One region of the Paenibacillus sp. 19GGS1-52 genome, then DNA from elsewhere that is predicted to be linked to it. Evidence: riboswitches for the same ligand, from Rfam matches in the RefSeq annotation. Region 1 holds a riboswitch; each other region holds the start of a gene.

Region 1 (4,933 bases):
ATTTGGCCTCGGTGGTTTTGGTTTAATTTGAGGGTGCGGCTGAACGTGATTTGCCGTAACCAACAGCCCGTGTTAAAATTGGTAGAGCCGAGTTATATTTTCCAGGATTTTAGAATACATTAAATCGAAAATCAACTTTATCCTGGCACATCCCTTGGTCCTCAGAAGCTAAGGGATGTTTTATTTAGCACATAAAGGGCGAGGGCAGGCGTGAAGACTTTGCTGCTATTTTAGTAAGGGAGGAATCGAATTGCTACTTACGGAGGAAGAACTGCGTCAGCAGGTGAGCAAGTTGGAAGGCTGGAAGCTGGAGAATGATACCCTTGTACGTAAATACATGTTTAATGAGTATATGAAGGGCATCGCCTTCGTGGATGCGGTAGCAGCCATTTCCGAAGCTTTTGAACACCACCCGCATATTACGATTGATTATAAAACCGTTACGCTGCGACTCACTTCAATTGAAGCAGGCGGCATTACGCCACTTGATGTCCGCGAAGCGCATGAATTTAACGAAGCTTTCGAGAAAAACCGCTAATCTTAAATCTTCAGCTCAGCGGGATACTAAGCTTTAATCGAAAAATACGCCTGTGCTTTAGATAGTTACCTATCTGCTGCACAGGCGTATTTGTTGTTGCAGATTGCTTTATTTTTTCTCTGATAGCCACATAGCAACGTTCGCAATCTCCTCCGGAGCTAGTTTCTCCTTAAATGAAGGCATTTGGCCGCGCCCTTTAGTAACAATGCTATAGATTCCTTCAGCATCATGCTGGCTGCCTTCCTTCTGAAGACTGGGGCCAACATCGCCCTGAAGTTGATCACCGTGGCAGGTGATGCAATTGGCCTTCACAGTCGCTTCTGCCTTGGCTTCATCAAGCTGCACTACCGGTATTGTAGGTTTATCCTGTTCAGCGACCTCTGCTTTGCCAGGAAGGGTAAACATTAGTACTACCGCAAAGGCACAGGCGGCAAAAAACAAACCGCTCATGATCCATTTTTGCATCCCCATCCGTCCCTTCAATGTAAGCTGCTCCCTACATTATAGCGGAATATGAAGCGTTATCATAGCATTTGTGTCAAAAAAACGAACAAATTCCACTTCATTTTTTAGGAAGCTATTTATAAAGGGATTATTTATCATAGACCATGCAATAAAATGGTTTATCTCCAGTCGGAGTTCGACGTTCATAAGTATCCGTAATCGTAAAACCACACTTTCGATAGGTAAGCACTGCCCGTTGGTTCCACGTCAACACCTCCAGATCAATCTCACGTTCCGGGTAACGCTTCAGAGCGGCTTCTACGATAGATCCTACAAATAGGTGGCCCAGTCCATGTCCGCATAAATCCGGACGCATTCCAATCCCCAGTCTTACTACACCTTCCATCGGAAATAGCTGGGCAAATCCGCATAAAATCTCTTGGTCATTGATTACGGAAACATATTGTTCTTGGCGAAGCTGTGGATCTCCAAATTCAATATTAAGTGCCTGCATTTGCTCCCATGGCATCCAGCCGTAAATATTATAAGGGGGCTTGTAAATCCACTCGCAGATGTCTTTTGCATGTCTGATCTCCATAGGAACAACGTGGAAAGTAACCGATGAACTAATCATTAGCTCAGAGACCTCCTTTCACGAGGGCAATAATTTCTTATCTAATTATAAACAAAAAAACCTTCCTTTGGCTCAAAAACTTTATAAAAAAGGGTGGCTCGACAAATCGTCCATTTATATATAGTGTTTATTATTATTTTGTGTTTTACAAGTATTGTAAGGGGTAATAACTAGTAGACACAAAAAAAGCTCTCCCCCAAGATTTTGGAAAAATCCTGGAAAAGAGCCTATGTACTAATACTTTTTACTGCACATTATCATTGTCTTCAGAATCAGTAGCAAGCGCTTGATAAGCATCTGTGCTCATAATTCGTTTAGCGCCAACATAACGGTTGACGTAGTAGCTGTCGCTCAGCGAGCTGATGGTTACACCACGTGAGGAAGAAGCATGTGCGAATTTACCTTCACCAACATAAATACCGACATGAGAAACACCTTTGCCTGTTGTATTAAAAAACACAAGATCGCCAGGTCTAAGATCATCACGGGAAATAGCAGAGCCCATTTGGTATTGGGAACCAGATTGGTGCGGCAGATCGATGCCGATCTTATCAAAGACATACATTGTAAATCCAGAGCAATCAAAGCCGTTCGTTGAAATGCCACCGGTAACATATTTAGTTCCGATTGCTTTGTCAATCACTTTATCCATTTTAGAATCCGCGAATGCGCTTCCCATTCCCATTGTAAGAAAAATAGAAAAGCTTAGTACTGCTGCTGCCAACTTCTTCTTCAAAAGTGTAAACCCCTTCCAAATGCCTACGAGGTTAGCTTAAGGGTTCGGTTGAAGGTCCCCTATGACCCCTCTGTTAAATAGGAGGTCAATTCACCCAAAGTGGTTCCCCCGTTTCCCTAATTGTTAGGGAACTCGGCACGTACTGTTTGATTAGGAATAGCTGTATTCAATACATGACAAAACTTTCGTAAAAGACAACTTAATGATTACAAAAATGTTACTAAAAGCTCGATGCGATAATTGTAACAAACACAGCCGCCGTTGGCAATCCTTTATAATATATTTATGCCTAATAATTGTGTTTTTTTTGAACATATACTGCATTTAAACGTTGAAATAACGGCAGAATCGTCCTTTTTACAATATTTTCTTGTGTTTTCTGTTAAAAAGCTGTTTCGACGATGTTAAATGTGTGTAAAAGGTAGAATAAGGAAAAGAAAAAACCCGGAATGATTATGGTGATAATCACTTCGGGCTCATATAGTTTAAAGAGGTTATAGTTGTCGGGGAATTTCAATCATAAGCTACAGTTTTGTATGCAGTGGTGCTCATAACTCTTTTAGCACCCACATAACGGTTGGCCCAATAGTTCTCATTAAGTGAACTGATGATTACACCATGTGAAGAGGAAGATTGTGCGAATTTACCGCTGCCTACAAAAATTCCAACATGGGATATCCCTGCGCCAGTAGTATTGAAGAATACAAGGTCTCCAGGACGCATATTATTGCGGGAAACAGCTGTTCCCACGCTATATTGCGCTTTTGAAGTACGTGGAAGTGCAAGGCCGAGATTTTTGAAAACATATTTCGTAAAGCCGGAACAGTCAAATCCATTGGTACTGATCCCACCTGTTTTATAAGTGGTCCCCAGTGTTTTGGAGATTACTGTGTCCATTTTGGAGTCCGCAAAAGCACTACTTGTTCCCAAAGTGAATGCCATGAGAAGTCCTAGCGCCGCTGCGGCGCATTTTTTCTTTAAGTTCTGTCTGTTCAAAAGATGTACTCCTTCCAAGGCCTGCGAGGTTAGCTTAAGGGTTCGGTAGAAGGTTCACCTATGATCCCTCTGTTAGGAGATCAATTCACCCAAAATATGGTTCCCCCACTCCCCGGTGCAGGGAATTTGGCGTGTTATGCACCAGAATAGTGACGTATCAGCAATATCGAAATACAATAACGTACATACAATGGTTAAGAAAAAATTAAAAAGATTACAAAGTTGTTACTACTAGTACAGGCATCATTGTATCAAAGGAGTTAAGGTTTTGCAAACTCTTATTATATTTGTAATCAAAAAAGAGTTTCCTCTTCTGTTTGCAGAAGGGGAGACTCTTTCTATATGTCCTTGGACGATGTAATTATTGCGGGAAGGCCTTACTTTTCCACAGATGGTATTGAGCTGCTATTCCCCACATTTTGAACAGAGTAGCGGGGAACGGTGAGATTTGGCGGATAAGGAGTGCGGGCAGTCCAGGGTAGAAGATTCCAGTAAGCCCGCAGACTAGCAGCAAGAGCAACCCTGCAGCCCCAAGTACAATGGATATCCCAACAGCAGGGATAATAACCCTTAAGCAGATCAGCAGCGAGGAGAACATCCCTGTGCCACTGGTGTAGCCAAACTGAATATATAGTAAAACTAAGCGAATGAGGAAGATATACACCAGCCAGGTGAGAATATAAGGAATAAGCTTCAATAGTATTGTATAGTCCAAAAAGGAGGGCAGCAGCAGCCCGTACATTTTTGGAGCAATCCAGTAAAGCGGCAATAGAGTCAGGAGCCATTCAACCAAACTGAAGAGCAGAATGGGTAATCCATAGATTTTCATGCCTGGGAAAAAAAACAAGCCACGCTCTCCCTTGCGTTCTTGATGCAATTCATGCAGTAGTCCCGCCCGTATGAAGGGCGATAGCAGCAAGCGTAAAGCAGCCAACCCCAGCAAAGTCCACAGCCAACGCTGCACTGCAGGATCGGTGCTCAAGCTGAACTGGCCTTCGATATAGTATAGCAATCTGCCGATTCCACTACCGCCAGCGTTTTTATCAGGATAATGCAGTAGAACCGGAATAATAGCAACGCGTACGAACCTGTACATAAAGTAGCCCCAAAGCAAACGGTATATAAATAACAGGATCAGAATATATAATTGCTCTTTCATGCTGTACCAGCTACGGGTTATCGATCTTTTCACCATTCTCACCTCACCAGACAAGAGTTCCGAGCACTGATTCAAGCAGTTTCGTCATACTTAACGTCCAGCGGGAGAGTACATCCTGATCCAGTTCCGCCAGTCTGAAGTTGTTGATATGTTTACTCTCCAGCAGAATGGAGTGATCAGGATCAATCTCGGCGGATAACAACGGCGCATTATGGAATAACTGGAATGTAGTTTCTTTGCGCTCCCCGCTCCAGATACGCTGCATCGTATACCCGTCGGAGAAGGTGAACTTAAGGGGCACGTCTGGATAGGCACTTCCTTTATTCACGACCTTTACCAGCGATTCGTAACTGTGAGCCTCTCCGCTAGTGCTCTTAATAGTAGGAATCGTAATATTCTCTATAGCAAAATCAGGAGCCCCACCGT
Region 2 (4,933 bases), 560 kb from region 1:
AAACGTGTTAGAGCTACTGGGACAGCGAATATCATTAGCCCTTGAAAGAGCACACCCCAGCCGGGAAACAAACCCGTGATCATATTCCACATCTGATATCGCTCCCTCAAATAACCGTTACCCTATTTTGACCGAAGCTGGATAATTCATGCACGATAAACAAAAGCGGATACCATCCTGTTAAGGACAGTATCCGCTTCAGCAGAAACTTATAAGAGCTAATATGAAGGGTGAAGCTAGCGAAGCAAGGCCGCGGCCCAAAGTCCACCTTGCTTGATCATCTGTCGGAAGGGCTCTACCGAGAAAGACGGCAAATGATGCCCAGGCATCAGATAGACTACCCGTCCCAGACCGAACTCGTGGCACCAGGCTGCCGGTCTCAGGGCACCGTCATGCGGATACTCCGCCAGGATGGTCGTCTCAAAGTGGGGCTGCATCTCGAAATAATACGGCTCATCCTGGATCACAAAATCTCCAATCCCCTGCATAATCGGATGTTCCGGCACCGGGATCGACATATGAAGCGAAGTATATTCCGGGTGATGAGTGAAATAACCCCCCAGCATGACGCCAAGCTCCTGATTCCGCTGCAGCGAGATCCCATTGTGTACAACAAGTAGTCCACCCCCGCCAGCCACATAAGAGAGCAATGCGCTGCTGTGCTGCGGGGATATTTTGACATCAGAGAATTCCGTATAGGCAATTACCAGCTTATAATCGGATAACGTATTCTTATTAAGCAGGCCATAATCCTCTGAAGATTGCACCTCTATCTCACCTGCAAAAATCTGTTGAAATTCATGATCCACACCGGCAAAAGGATGGTATTTAGCCTCTGTGTAGCTGCCCAGCGCCAAAGCTTTTATTGTAGACAATTCATCCACGCCCTTCTATTGTCATTTCAAAGTAAATACAGAAACCCTGTTACCACGGCCAATGTTTGCCGTCCAGATCGAGATAAGCAGGCTCTTCGCCAAGGTAATCCTTATGTTGCTGCACGAGATTCATAATCTTATTAGCTGACACCTCAGGTGATATCGGCGCCTCTTCATTCTTATGCCCATTCATATAGGTCTGCAGCCAGCCGGGGTGAAACACCATGACCTGACCGCCCAAGCTTTTCAAATGATTATGCAGCAAGGAGGACTGCATATTAAGCGCCGCCTTGGACATGCAATAGCCGTACATGTTGATTCGCTTATTGCTCGCTATGCTGCCAGCCTCTGAGGAGATGTTGACAATGAGTTTATCCTTGCCTTGCAGCAGCAGACCCATCAGCGCATTGCTGACTCTCAAAGACCCCAGTGTGTTCACATTATAGATTTGTGCCATTGCTTCATCGTCCATATCAACGAGCATGGTGGCACAATCTGCTTTATGAATAATGCCGGCGTTATTGATAATAATATCGACGTGTCCCGTACTGCCTGCAATGGCTCGTGCCGCGTGCTTTACACTGTCACTATTTCCTATATCCAGGGGAATCAGCTTTAAATTATCTGGGTATTGGGATTTAAGCGCATTCAGTCGTTCTGAATCTTCCATATATTGACCTGCAAATACAAAGAACTGATTCTCCAGTAACCAACGTACAATAAATAATCCCAGACCTCGGTCTGCACCGGTAACACAAGCGATCCTTTGCATACTCTTGAACTCCCTTTCCTGTGGCTAAATACAGGTGTACCTATCTTCCATCCCCCTCACCTTAGCATGTGACATCTGTTTTTTCAACGCCATTTCATTACTCATTTCTGCTCGCTTATCCAAGCAGCGAAGAATCTTTTTTTGATTTAATTTTGAACTATGTTACAATTATGATAACAGTTGCTAGCAACACAATTGTTAGCAAACAACTATTCCAGGAAGGTGATAACTTTGTCTATCCAACAACTCCATTCTCTGGAGGATCTGCATCAATATGTTGAGCAACCGGGTAAGAAACTGCTCTTCAAACACAGCACTACCTGCCCTATCAGCGCGAAGGCTAATCAGGAGTTTGAGGCCTTTCTAAAAGATACAGATACTACGGCAGCCATCGTCCTTGTCATTGAGGATCGCCCTGTCTCTACACAAATCGCTGAGGATTTTGGCATTAAGCATGAATCTCCGCAAATCTTCCTCCTTGAGGATGCAGAGGTCCGCTGGAATGCTTCCCACTGGAAAATCACGCAAGATGCTATCAGAGCGGCTGTTAACTCATGAGCGGGCAAGTCATAGTCTACTCCACAGCAGGCTGCAGCGACTGCAATTTGGTCAAACAACTACTCACCGAACAAGGGGTTTCCTTCGAAGTGAGAGATGTCATGACCAGCACCGTTTACCAGGAAGAAGTTGAGCAGCTCGGCTTCATGGGCGTGCCCGTTACTGTCTCCGGAGATCAAGTGGTTAAGGGATTTAACCTCCCTGAGCTCAAGGTTCTTATCGAAACAGTAGGTAAATAATTCAACTGCTGAATCATTCATTACATGAGTTCATTTTGCAAGAAGAAACGGGAGCTGTCCTTAATATGGACAGCTCCCGTTTTGTTGTTGTAATGACATTGTTTTATTAGTATGCTCCAAGTCAACAGCAAAAAACCCCAAAGGACATCCTCTGCGGCATGCTTACGGTCACACTACACTTATTCACTCCATAATCGACTCCGACTCTCACATCAGCTCGGTGGAAACAGATGTAATCATACTCTCCGACAGGATCGCTTGTAAAACACGAAGGATGCCAAAATAATGCTTAAAGAAAACTAATTACAATAAAGGTAACGCTTACTTGAGGTCTAATCTCTTATTTTCGCTCATTTCCTCGTCTTTATATCCATTAGCGATTAATCGTTAGTATTGTGATTTATTTCAACTTAAAGGTTAATCCTGGTAATTTCCCTACTTACGACCTGTAAATTGAGAAATGGCGCATTTTAGAGAAAAATGGCCGATAATTGATGAAATATATATATTGGATCACTTCCGTCACTGCTTCCACCGAAATTTGCGCAATATCGAACTATAAAGAATGCTTTTTTTTTTTACAAAAAAATCCTAAAAGGGTATGATTCGATTTGAAATCATTATTGAATGCACGCTGAATTCCCGCCTCGCGGGAAACGGGGGAACCATCAGGCCGCAGGGTCTACTTGGGGTGAATCCAAAAGAGACGATATTGTTATAGTCTCATTAAGGTAGGGCGACTCTCACCGTCCGAATCCGACAGCTAACCTCGTAAGCGTAAAGAGAGAGATCCTTGATCCGCCACGCTTTTGCGCAGGTTTATTTATGCCTGTTCCCAAAAACCGCAGGCAGAGGTCCTCCTCTGTCTGCGGTTTTTGGGTTGCATAAATTCTTGAATTCAGAAAGGAACGTGCCCCTATGCCAGACCCATTACCTACAGAATTAGCTTACAGCCCCACCTTTACCGAATACGTTCAAAAGTACTCCGGTGCAGTCCTCACCCTAAGCACCTTGTTGTTAGAAGCATCCACGGATGCGGAGCAGATTACGATCAGCACCTTTGCAGAGCTCTACAAATCATACCGACGGGCTGAATTGAACCCTCAATTATTCCCCATTCTGGCGTACCGGAGCTGTATTCGTCAATGCGCAGAGCTAACTGCAGGCCGAGTATCCCTTTCTGCCAAAGACCTGACCTGGGATGAGCAGATTGTAAAATCACTGTGGTATGGTATGAAGCTTACCTTGCCTGAGATAAGCACCATTCTCCAGAAAAGTGTACCACTGGTGAAAGCACAGCTTAGACACGTGCGGGAAGAAATGGCTGCTCAAGGAAACACTTTGCCAAATACCAATCTGTCAGCTGTGTAATTAAATTGATTTCAGCCCAAGCCATGATGATTTGTTCTCACATATAGATTTGAAAGTAATCTATAATCGCATGGCTTATTATTGGGGTAAGGATATTATGATTTCTCGTGTAGAGATATACAAAATAGATATGCATATAGAATAACTGAATCATATACATGCGATTAGTAATTAAATATTCCATAAAGTTCATCTTAACCATACTCATTTGAAACGGAATGTGCATGAAGGCAAATAATATTCCGATCAGTAGGATCGCTGCATATTTATTACTGATTAAGCCAATGACTCGGCTCTGGATGTATCCTCTAAATATTAACTCCTCAGTTAATGCAGTGAACATGAATATAACCAAGAACTCCAGCCACAGGTTTGCACCTTCTAACTGTAAGTTTCTCTTATGCAGGATTAGATCTCCAATAAGCCAATATGTAAACGGTAGACCACCAACAATACCCAGAACGATTGAAGATGTTATGTTTGAGGGGGTTAACCCGATAGTTTGTATCCTCTCCCTCCTTGTCTTCAGTAGGAATAGCAGCGGAGATAGTTCGAGAATACTAATACATATATAGATCACCATTTTAAATATTAGCTCGTTTGAAAAATTTACGCTGAACCGATCTATATAATCCGTCCTGTACTTTAATAAACCAAATAAATAAATTACCATAGCAATGTACATTAGATAGAGTAACGCATAAATCCCTGTCCGTTTATTCCCTTTATCCTGTGGGTAATTCTGAAATTCCACTCTAGTAAAATACTTTACAATGCTCTTCAATGAGAATCATCCTAACTTTAGCGAATATTCAACAAGCTTTGAACTATTCAAAATTCTATCATTTAATTCCATAATAATACATTATTTCACGAATATATCACAAATAAGAGCCGCAGCAACCTGCTACGGCCCCTCAACAATAACTCCCCGATAATCACCAACGCGAAGCCGATGCTGGAGAGCCTCGCGGTAAGCCAGACTGTTGTACTACGCCTTCGCTTCTGCGAAAGAGGGGAAGGCGAGTATCGCCATTCCTTCAATCTGTGGACCCTCAATCACTTCATGCGGCCATACGCAAGTGGTGTAACCGGATGACCTACCAACCCAGCGGGTG
Region 3 (4,933 bases), 2.4 Mb from region 1:
GCTGGTGTGAATCAGACGATTATGCTATCGCTCTCCATGGTAGTCATCTCCTCTATGATTGGCGCACAAGGTGTAGGTGCATTAGTATACCGTGCGGTATCACAGGCCAAGACAGGTGCTGGTTTTGAAGCGGGTATCGCCATAGTAATTATCGCGATTTTGCTGGATCGTTTGACACAGAACGTACTGAAATCTAAAAAAGAATAAGGAGTGTTGTTGCTTGAAGAAAATGATGATTAAGAAAAACTTGGGATTGTTGTTACTCGTGTTGTTGGTTACTGCTATGACGGGATGTTCTACGTCATCTGGGAAGAATGAAAAGGTTAAGCTCGCATACGTAGCTTGGGATTCAGAAATTGCTAGCACGAATGTAGTGAAGGAAGTACTGGAGTCGAAGCTTGGGTTTACTGTAGAGATGCTACAAGTTGATGCCGGACCGATGTGGGCTGGAGTCGCAGATGGTAGTGCAGATGCGATGGTAGCTGCCTGGTTGCCGAGTACACATGCTTCTTATATTGAGAAATACGGGAATGACATTGACGATTTAGGCGTGAATTTGGATGGGACAAAGGTCGGTCTTGCTGTTCCTGCCTATATGGATATTACGTCCATTGAGGATTTAAACAATCCTGAGATGGCGGCTTCACTGAAAAATCAGATCATCGGAATTGAGCCGGGTGCTGGTATCATGATGGCAACGGAGAAGGCTCTAGACGAATATGCACTGAACGATTATACATTGCTTGAAAGTTCATCGGCAGCGATGGCACAGGAGCTGCAGAAATCTTATGATAACAATGAACCGATCGTAGTTACGGGTTGGACACCGCATTGGATGTTCGCCAGTATGGATCTGAAATATTTGGAAGATCCCAAAGGTGTGTACGGTGGTGATGAGCAAATTCATACTATGGCTCGTAAAGGTTTGAAGGAAGACATGCCGGATGTATATACCTTCTTGGATCAATTTGAGTGGACCGCTGAGGATATGGCACAGGTTATGGTAGATATTCAAGGTGGAATGTCTCCTGAAGAGGCAGCAAAGACATGGGTAGACGGTAATGAGGATAAGGTTAGTACATGGATTGCAGGCATTGAGAAATAGCGTGGGATTTAGTGACAATCATTTCATAGCCTATTATAAATGTAATGCTTATTTGAATTAAGATTGCGTATAGCCAAATCTGTGTGTAAAGAGGCATACATGTTTAACAGTCATGCTAGCCTTACCTTTATTTTTGACTTTTTAAAACTTTATGAGTTATACTTTAATCACGCTTAATTTCCAGTTTATTTAGCTGGGAAGCGGGGGAACCAGTCAATTGGGGCGAATCATTGAGCATTTGAAATGTAGGGTACCATCTTACCCGAGTCCGTCAGCTAACCTCGTCAGTAGTGGATGGGTCTGCTTTGTAGTTATTTAAATAACCAGAGACCCTTGCTAAGGGTCTCTTTTTGTGCTTTTTTTGACCCTGCTGGCGTGTTTGACATTTGACTTCAAGGCTCCCTCTTTTCTCATACAATGAGACAAAGGAGAGATGTACGTGCAAAAGGTGAAGTATATAACAGATATTAATAGAGTTGCTATGTTATCTGAACTAGAAAAGGTAAGCCTGAGAGAAATCACGGACAAATTTGTTTTCCGTGCGAATGATTACTACCTTTCATTGATCAACTGGGAGGATCCGGAGGATCCCATTCGAAAGCTTGTTATCCCTAACGAGGGTGAACTAAAGGAATATGGTCGCTGGGATGCCTCCGATGAGGATACGAACTATGTTGTGCCAGGTTGTCAGCATAAGTATAGAACGACTGCGCTCCTTATTGTATCTGAAGTATGTGGAGCCTACTGCAGATATTGCTTTCGTAAACGTTTATTTCGCAATGATGTGAAAGAGGCGATGTCTGATGTCACACCAGGATTAGAATACATCGCAGGAAATCCAGAAATTAACAATGTGCTTCTTACGGGTGGAGATAGTTTAATTCTCTCGACTCCCAAACTCAAATTCATTATTGAAAGTCTGCGAAGAATTGAACACGTCAAGATTATTAGATTAGGATCCAAGATTCCGGTATTTAATCCGATGCGCATTTATGAGGATGGAGAACTGCTCGATCTGATTCGCACTCATTCTACTGAAGAAAAAAGAATATATGTGATGGCGCATATTAATCATCCCCGTGAAATAACCCCTGAAGCCAAAAAAGGATTCAAAGCTCTTCACGATGCTGGTGCCATTGTCGTAAATCAGACGCCTGTCCTCAAAGGTATAAATGATGACCCGGCGGTATTGGGAGAACTGCTGGACCGTCTTTCCTGGGCTGGGGTTACACCCTATTATTTCTTTGTAAACCGGCCAATTGCCGGCAACCGAGACTTTGTTTTACCACTTGAACAAGTTTATCAAATTGTGGAGGAAGCCAAATCAAGAACATCCGGACTAGGCAAAAGAGTTCGTTTATCTATGAGTCATACATCTGGAAAAATAGAGATTTTAGCAATTAGTCAAGGAAAAGCTTACCTTAAGTATCATCAGTCCAGAGACAATGAGCACGGTAAATTCATGATACTGGATTGTCCCAATGATGCGGAATGGTTCGATGATCTTCCGGGTAATGAAGAACATTGGAACAAACCGGTGAAAAAGAACAAGGCTATTATTTCTGTCAATGATTTGCCACGGGAAACCTATACCCTAAGCTAGAGTGCCTATGTTGGCGGCTTGACTTAAGGATTCATTGATATAGGGAGCATTTTCATCACCAGTAAGTATGGTCAAATAATCTCCCGCAAGCAAAATAAAATCACCATGTGGTATTTTTTCCTGTGATCCGCGCTTCACCGAAACAATCAGGCATTGTGGGGGCCACTTAAACTCTTTGATTAAAATGCCATCCAACTGTGAACCATGATGAATTGGAATTTCCAGAATGACTTTGCTTGATGTTTTCGTTGCAGAGAATCCCTTTCCTTGATGCAGGAAACGTTCTAACAGTACTTCGTATATTGGATAAGAACGAAACAATTCAGCGGTCATATAAGCAGTGAGGCAAACGACGCCAGTAGAGAGAAGATTGGAGAATGAACCAGTCATTTCGGTGATTAGGATAATTCCAGTGATGGGTGCCTTCAGGCTTGCTGTGAGATATCCGGCCATAGCCAATATAAGAAAGTTGCTCTCACTAAGTACAGGTTCGCCAATAAGTCCGTTCATGAGCTTGCAGTAAATAACACCAATCAAACCGCCAATGACCAGCATGGGCAGGAATATTCCTCCGGGTGCAGAAGAACCGTAACTCAACATTGTGAACAAGAATTTAACAATCAGAATAATAATTAATAGTTTTAATTGAAAATGACCTGTCACCAGATCGTTTACAAGGTTGTTACCGCCTCCGAGTACCACTGGCATAGATAGCCCAAGTATCCCAGCCAGCAAAAAAGGGAGAATAGGTCTGCAATGGGCTGGTAGCCAGGTCATTTTCAGGTATAAATCCTGAAAGGCGTAAATCCCTTTATTAAAAACAATCCCCATTACGCCTACAATAATGCCTAGAATGATTAAATGATAGTACTGATTAAGCGGAATGGCCCCAATATTGGCAAAGTGAAAAATTGGATTCATGCCAAAAAATTCTTTGGATATAAAATCAGCCACAAGCGATGAGGAGAGTGCTGCAATCATGACCAAAGGTGAGAAATTCATATGAACTTCTTCTAAAGCAAAAATAACACCTGCAATCGGCGCATTGAATGCTGCTGCCAACCCGGCGCTTGCTCCGCAAGTGATCAATATGTGTTCCTCTGTCTTCGATTTTCGTAATAAACGGCTGAAACCTTGAGCAATTAGCGCTCCAATCTGGATGGAAGGTCCTTCTCTGCCGAGCGACAGTCCGGCACCGATACTGATTGTGCCTCCAAGGAATTTGGCACTAACAGCTTTCCACCAATTCATCTGCAATTTGTTCTGTAATACAGCTTTAACTTGAGGAATACCACTGCCGGAAATGGCCGGTTGCTTCTTGACGAGCACCCCAGTTACCCATCCGGCTATCACTAACAAGATCATCCAGAGAGGTATTATCCATATATGTTGCAGCTGATAATGATAGAAAATAAGAACATTATCCAGAAGCTCTTCTAAGACAAAGCGGAACAATACAACAACGAATCCAGATAACACCCCAACAGCAATTCCACCAGCTAACAGCCGGAACTTGAAATTAAACCAGTTGTCGAGCAATTTGCGAGTATGATTTTCATTCAATTCCAGGACCTTCTTCATTTCATTTTTTGACATGCTTTATATAATACAATTTCCATGGTTAATATTTCAACCCATTATATCACACAAGAATATTGAAATTCAGGAGGTTTAACCATGAGAATTTGGGAGTGGGTGACAGAGTTTCATACTCAAATAGGGTGGACGGATCTCTTAATTTCCATCGGCATTATGGCAGTGTTTTTACTTTTCAATAAATTGCTTGCGAGATACGTATTTTCTTTTTTAATTCGAAAGTTTAGCGGTTCTGAAAAGACAATCATGTGGATTCAGGTATTCGAAAAGCCGTTGCGTTCATTGTTGGTGTTGCTGGGGATTTATATTGGACTGGAATATGTAATGCCACAGCAATGGGAAAATAGTTTTCGTCTTGATTCGTTTTTTCGTAGTGCATTAATTATATTGATCGGATCAGGTTTGTATTCGTTTTTTGCACAAACATCAGTATTTATGAATGGAATAGATAGAAAAATTGGTAAGGATGATTCCAGTGAGTTGATACCCTTCATATCAAAAGTCCTGCGAGTTGTTGTTGTAGTGCTTAGCATTACATTGGTGGGGGCGGAATGGGGGTTCAGTGTTAACGGATTGGTAGCTGGAATGGGGTTAGGAAGTCTTGCCATAGCATTGGCTGCCAAGGAGTC
Region 4 (4,933 bases), 3.2 Mb from region 1:
GTAGACAAGGGTAAAGCTGCCTTATACTTTGTGAATATGGCCTTTATCGGGCCGGATTCGGAGACAGCATCGTTAGCTGCATTATCTGTATATCATCAAAGTAATGATGAATTCTGGAAGTACTATGACGCTATTTATGCAAACCAAGGCAAGGAAGATATAGAGTGGGCAACCGCTGATTTCCTTGTTAGCTTAGCAGAGAAGCAAAAGCTAACGATTGATTATGATCTTTTGCGTAAGGACATTGAAAATCGTACGTATGCGGATGAATTGAACAGAGATATTAAGGTGGCAAGTGACACTTCCGTCACCAATACGCCGACCCTCTTTATTAATGGAGTTAAATCAGAGACACCGTTTAATATTGAGGCTATTTCTGCAGACATTGATGCCGCAACTAAAGTGGTGGAAGTAAAGTGACGAGATTCTCTTCTTTTTGCCGTCGTAACTGTCTCTATCTGGCCTGGTTCGTTTCTTTAATTGCTGTTGCGGGCAGCCTCTACTTGAGTGAGGTCCTGAAATACGAGCCCTGCAAGCTCTGCTGGTTCCAGCGTATCTTTATGTATCCACAGCTAATACTGCTTGGAATTGCTACCTTTCGAGGAGATAAAAAGATTATTCCTTATGTGTTGCCTCTAAGTTTGATTGGTGGGAGTATCTCTATATATCATTATGCAGAGCAAAAGATTCCTGCACTCAGCAAAATAATACCTTGTACGATCGGAGTACCCTGCAATAAGGATTATTTGAATTTTTTCGGCTTCATTACAATCCCCTTGCTAGCTTTGATTGCCTTCGTGTTGATTGCTGTTTTACTGTGGACTGGACGTGAGAGTAATGAAGCGGAGACAGAAGAAGAGGTTGAAATCTCAACATACTAAGTATTGCTTGACGAACTGTCACATATATTAGAAAAAAAATCATAAACACGCGGGACATTGGGATAATAGAAGCTAATGAAAGAAAGTGCTGTGTCAGATCTCATATTTGCGCAATTTGGATGTTTTTTCATTATTTTTTCATTTCTTTCACGACTTTACTGTAAGGTCTTTGTAGACTATTATTAGACCTTGTGAGAAGTTGAATATGCGCTGAATTTTCCGAAGGAAAAACGGGGGAACCAAACTTGACCCTTAGGGTCAAAGGGGTGAATCGGAACAGGTCAACATGACTGAACTGTAGGGCTTTCCACAGCCCGAATCCGCCAGCTAACCTCGTAAGCAAAGGTGGGATAATGACCATGCATAAGCATGCGGATCATTTCCGTATGCTTATTTTTGTGCCTACATTTATGAAATCCACCAAGAAAACGGCGCACGGTAATACCGTTTCAACTCACAAAGAGAGGAACTGTTTCTACAATGGTAAGCAAGGTAAAACGACTATTGATCGGGCGTCCGATGAAGTCGAACGAACTCGATCATGAAAAGTTATCCAAGGTGAAAGCACTGGCTGTTCTGTCTTCAGATGCGCTATCGTCTGTGGCCTACGGAACGGAACAAATTTTGATTGTGCTGGTGGCAGCAGGATTCACAGCCATTTGGTACTCATTGCCAATTGCACTAGCCGTATTGGGTCTGCTGGCCATACTTATTTTTTCATACAAGCAGACAATCTTTGCTTATCCTCAAGGCGGTGGTGCCTACATCGTAGCTAAAAGTAATCTGGGCATTTCGACAGGTCTCTTAGCGGGCGGTTCCCTGCTTGTAGATTACATCCTAACAGTCGCGGTAAGCGCCTCGGCCGGAACAGATGCGATTACATCGGCCTTTCCAAATCTTCATAATCATTCTGTTCTGATCGCAGTAACCGTTATTTTTCTACTAACTATAGTCAACTTACGCGGAGTGACAGAATCAGCTTCATTTATTGCCATTCCGGTTTATTTGTTTGTCGTCTCCATTTTTGTGCTAATTATTAGTGGATTTATTAAATATGCTACAGGCGGTGCTCATGCCAATATTCCAGAGATGGGTACTGTAGTGTCTAATGTCAGCCTGTTTCTATTGCTTAAAGCTTTTAGCTCCGGTTGTTCAGCACTGACTGGGGTAGAGGCTGTATCGAATGCCATCCCAAATTTCAAAGCCCCTGCGGATAAAAATGCAGCCAAGACGTTGATGATGATGGGAATTATCTTGGGTTCTATGTTTACAGGGATTACACTCTTGGCTTACTGGTATGGAATTATGCCGGACGAGAAAGCTACCGTTATTTCTCAAATTGCTGAATCAACCTTTGGACGTGGCGGATTATACTTTTTCATTCAAGGCATCACCGCGGTAATCTTGTTCTTGGCCGCAAATACAGCTTACTCTGCCTTTCCGTTACTTGCCTTTATGTTCGCAAAAGACAAATACCTGCCGCATGCTTTTATGGTTCGCGGTGACCGCCTAGGCTTTTCCAATGGTATAATTTTTCTCGGTGTGTTGTCAGCCGTGCTTGTAGCTGCATTTCACGGAGATACAGGGGGATTGATTCCTTTGTATGCTGTTGGGGTTTTTATTCCATTCACGTTATCACAACTGGGTATGATGGTGCACTGGTTTAAGTTGAAGCCACAGGGTTGGCATGGGAAGTTCGCCGTCAATACTGTAGGCATGTTGACCACCTTAACGATTACTCTAATTTTTATCATCACTAAATTCACGAGTATATGGATGATTTTTCTTTTCCTACCTGCAGTTATGTTCGTATTTTATCGGATTCATCAACATTATTTGAATACTGCTGACCAGCTTCGTATTTGCATGGATACAGAAAAACCTTGCATCAAGGGAAGCACAGTTGTTGTTCCAGTATCAGGTGTAACAAGAGCCGTGCTGCACTCACTCAGTTATGCCAAATCGCTAACAGATAATGTAGTTGCTGTTTATGTAGGTTTTGATGAAGAAGATATTCAAAAGATGGAGCTTAAGTGGAAGGAATGGGACCCAGGTGTACGTCTGATTGTTCTTCGTTCCCGTTACCGCAGCGTTATCCGTCCGCTGATAAAGTTTATTGATACAGTAGAATGGAAGACAGCTACAACAGATCATATTACGATCCTGATCCCGCAGTTTATTACAAAGCACTGGTGGCAAGCTATATTGCATAATCAGACGAGTATCTTCATCCGCACTTATCTTATGAATCAAAAAGATATTGTTGTGGCAACAGTTCCTTATCATCTAAACAAATAAGCTTGTTTACCCGAGCGGTTAGTTCCAGAAGTAATGGAACTAGCCGCTTTTTGCGTATGATTAGGGTCGTAAGAGCTGTTATTCTATTTTTCCAACTTACCCAATTTGCTTACGCTTACATTAGTTTATTTAGTTAACTTTCAGTTGAGAAAAGAAAGTAATTATTCACATATTTAAATATTTATGTTGACATAGAGAATGAGAATCAATATCATTTAAGGAAGTGAGGCGAAGGCAAATACACCTTTGACCAACAATGCAGATACATAATAGGAGGGTATTTTAATGTTTTCGTTTAAGAAAAAGAAATTGGGAAGCATGAAACTAGCAATTTGCGGACTAATGGTGATGGTATTGTTCTTATCCGCCTGCGGTAATAATAATGCTGGAAATTCAGCAAATAGTGGAGCAGAGGTTTCTGCAGCGCCTACAGCAGAGGCTACAACAGCCCCAGCAGAAACAAAAGCACCAGCTGTAGAGAAGACTGTAACGGACTCCATGGGACATAAGGTTATTATTCCAGCTAATCCACAACGGGTTCTGGGATCGTATCTGGAAGATTACTTGGTAACACTCGGTGTGACACCGGTAGCGCAATGGTCAGTTCCTAACGGTATCCAGGATTATTTAGCTGCTGATTTAAAGGATGTCCCAAAGATCAGCTACGATCTTCCTTTGGAAGCAGTAACGAGCTTTACCCCCGATTTAATTCTCATTCAATCGGAGTCTGAAGTTCAAAACGGACTGTACGATCAATTGAACAAAATTGCCCCTACGTATGTAGTGGGAGATGCACTTAGCAAGGACTGGCGTAAAGCGCTGCTCACAATCGGCGAGATTCTGAATAAGACTCCAGAGGCAGAGCAGGCCATTAAAGATTACGATCAGAAGGCAGCCGACGCAAAAGAAAAGCTTTCTGGAGCAATTGGTAAAGAATCCGCAGCAATTCTCTGGCTTGTGCAGAAAAACTTCTATATTGTAGATGAAACCCGCAGCAGTGGCGCGGTGTTGTATACAGATCTTGGGGTAACGCTTCCTAACCTTGTAACAGAAATTCCTGAAGGAACAAGAGCTACCTGGAATCCTATTTCTCTAGAAAAACTCGCTGAGTTGACAGCAGATCATATCTTCCTGGTGAATAGTGATAAGACAGAAGGAGCGGCTATTCTGGATAGTGCAATCTGGAAGGGCATTCCAGCCGTCAAAGCTGGCAATGTACATGAGCTTAGCTCAACAAGCAGTTGGCTTTACAGCGGTGCCACTGCAGGCTCCCAGACTATAGACGATGTATTGGCCAGTCTAGTGAAATAAGAAATACTCGTTCTTACAGCCGGATGTGACTAGTTCATGACGGGTACAAGATGTGTGCAGATTAGTGTATCTCCGGATACACTGACCTGCACCTTTTTTTGAAATATAAGAATTTATATGTTTCACGCCATTATTTATCCTTATATTTCTCGAAGAAACGGGCGCTGTCCATGTAAAGGACGGCGAAGCCGTTTCATCTTGAAAGATAAGAAATTCTGCGCCTCCATTGTACATAATAGATATTTTTGCGATAATGAGAATGATAGTTGTTATCAATTGGAAGTTTGTAACTCATTATAAGGAGACGACTCATGGTCCCATCCCCAGAATCAACACACAAAATTAAGAAAACTGTAGTAAACAAGCCTTTAAGATCACATCCAGTGGCGGCAATGAGCATCCTTGTACTCGGTCTTGTCGCCATCGTCTTTGGTCTCGCGCTC

Evidence for each region. Region 1 has a riboswitch for cyclic di-AMP ahead of H1230_RS00875 (C40 family peptidase). Riboswitches for the same ligand answer to the same signal wherever they lie in the genome.
Region 2: another riboswitch for cyclic di-AMP. It lies ahead of H1230_RS29600 (hypothetical protein); the one in region 1 lies ahead of H1230_RS00875 (C40 family peptidase).
Region 3: another riboswitch for cyclic di-AMP. It lies ahead of H1230_RS21620 (KamA family radical SAM protein); the one in region 1 lies ahead of H1230_RS00875 (C40 family peptidase).
Region 4: another riboswitch for cyclic di-AMP. It lies ahead of H1230_RS15905 (APC family permease); the one in region 1 lies ahead of H1230_RS00875 (C40 family peptidase).

Annotation. Positions count from the first base shown of each region.
Region 1 is NZ_CP059724.1:185,227-190,159, reverse strand. It holds gene H1230_RS00895 (hypothetical protein) at 1-26, shown strand, start outside; gene H1230_RS00890 (4a-hydroxytetrahydrobiopterin dehydratase) at 251-538, shown strand; gene H1230_RS00885 (c-type cytochrome) at 647-1,003, opposite strand; gene H1230_RS00880 (GNAT family N-acetyltransferase) at 1,131-1,616, opposite strand; gene H1230_RS00875 (C40 family peptidase) at 1,861-2,352, opposite strand; cyclic di-AMP (ydaO/yuaA leader) riboswitch at 2,358-2,500, opposite strand; gene H1230_RS00870 (C40 family peptidase) at 2,866-3,294, opposite strand; cyclic di-AMP (ydaO/yuaA leader) riboswitch at 3,352-3,490, opposite strand; gene H1230_RS00865 (hypothetical protein) at 3,710-4,507, opposite strand; partial or broken gene H1230_RS00860 (M1 family metallopeptidase) at 4,551-4,933, opposite strand, start outside.
Region 2 is NZ_CP059724.1:6,452,450-6,457,382, forward strand. It holds gene H1230_RS29575 (spore germination protein) at 1-92, opposite strand, end outside; gene H1230_RS29580 (ThuA domain-containing protein) at 237-875, opposite strand; gene H1230_RS29585 (SDR family NAD(P)-dependent oxidoreductase) at 925-1,647, opposite strand; gene ytxJ (bacillithiol system redox-active protein YtxJ) at 1,879-2,205, shown strand; gene H1230_RS29595 (glutaredoxin family protein) at 2,202-2,444, shown strand; cyclic di-AMP (ydaO/yuaA leader) riboswitch at 3,067-3,236, shown strand; gene H1230_RS29600 (hypothetical protein) at 3,363-3,815, shown strand; gene H1230_RS31790 (CPBP family intramembrane glutamic endopeptidase) at 3,853-4,500, opposite strand.
Region 3 is NZ_CP059724.1:4,624,117-4,629,049, reverse strand. It holds gene H1230_RS21630 (ABC transporter permease) at 1-207, shown strand, start outside; gene H1230_RS21625 (glycine betaine ABC transporter substrate-binding protein) at 230-1,105, shown strand; cyclic di-AMP (ydaO/yuaA leader) riboswitch at 1,266-1,410, shown strand; gene H1230_RS21620 (KamA family radical SAM protein) at 1,539-2,708, shown strand; gene H1230_RS21615 (ClC family H(+)/Cl(-) exchange transporter) at 2,700-4,271, opposite strand; gene H1230_RS21610 (mechanosensitive ion channel family protein) at 4,386-4,933, shown strand, end outside.
Region 4 is NZ_CP059724.1:3,385,982-3,390,914, forward strand. It holds gene H1230_RS15895 (DsbA family protein) at 1-420, shown strand, start outside; gene H1230_RS15900 (disulfide oxidoreductase) at 417-881, shown strand; cyclic di-AMP (ydaO/yuaA leader) riboswitch at 1,080-1,238, shown strand; gene H1230_RS15905 (APC family permease) at 1,362-3,179, shown strand; gene H1230_RS15910 (iron-hydroxamate ABC transporter substrate-binding protein) at 3,465-4,490, shown strand; gene H1230_RS15915 (FecCD family ABC transporter permease) at 4,802-4,933, shown strand, end outside.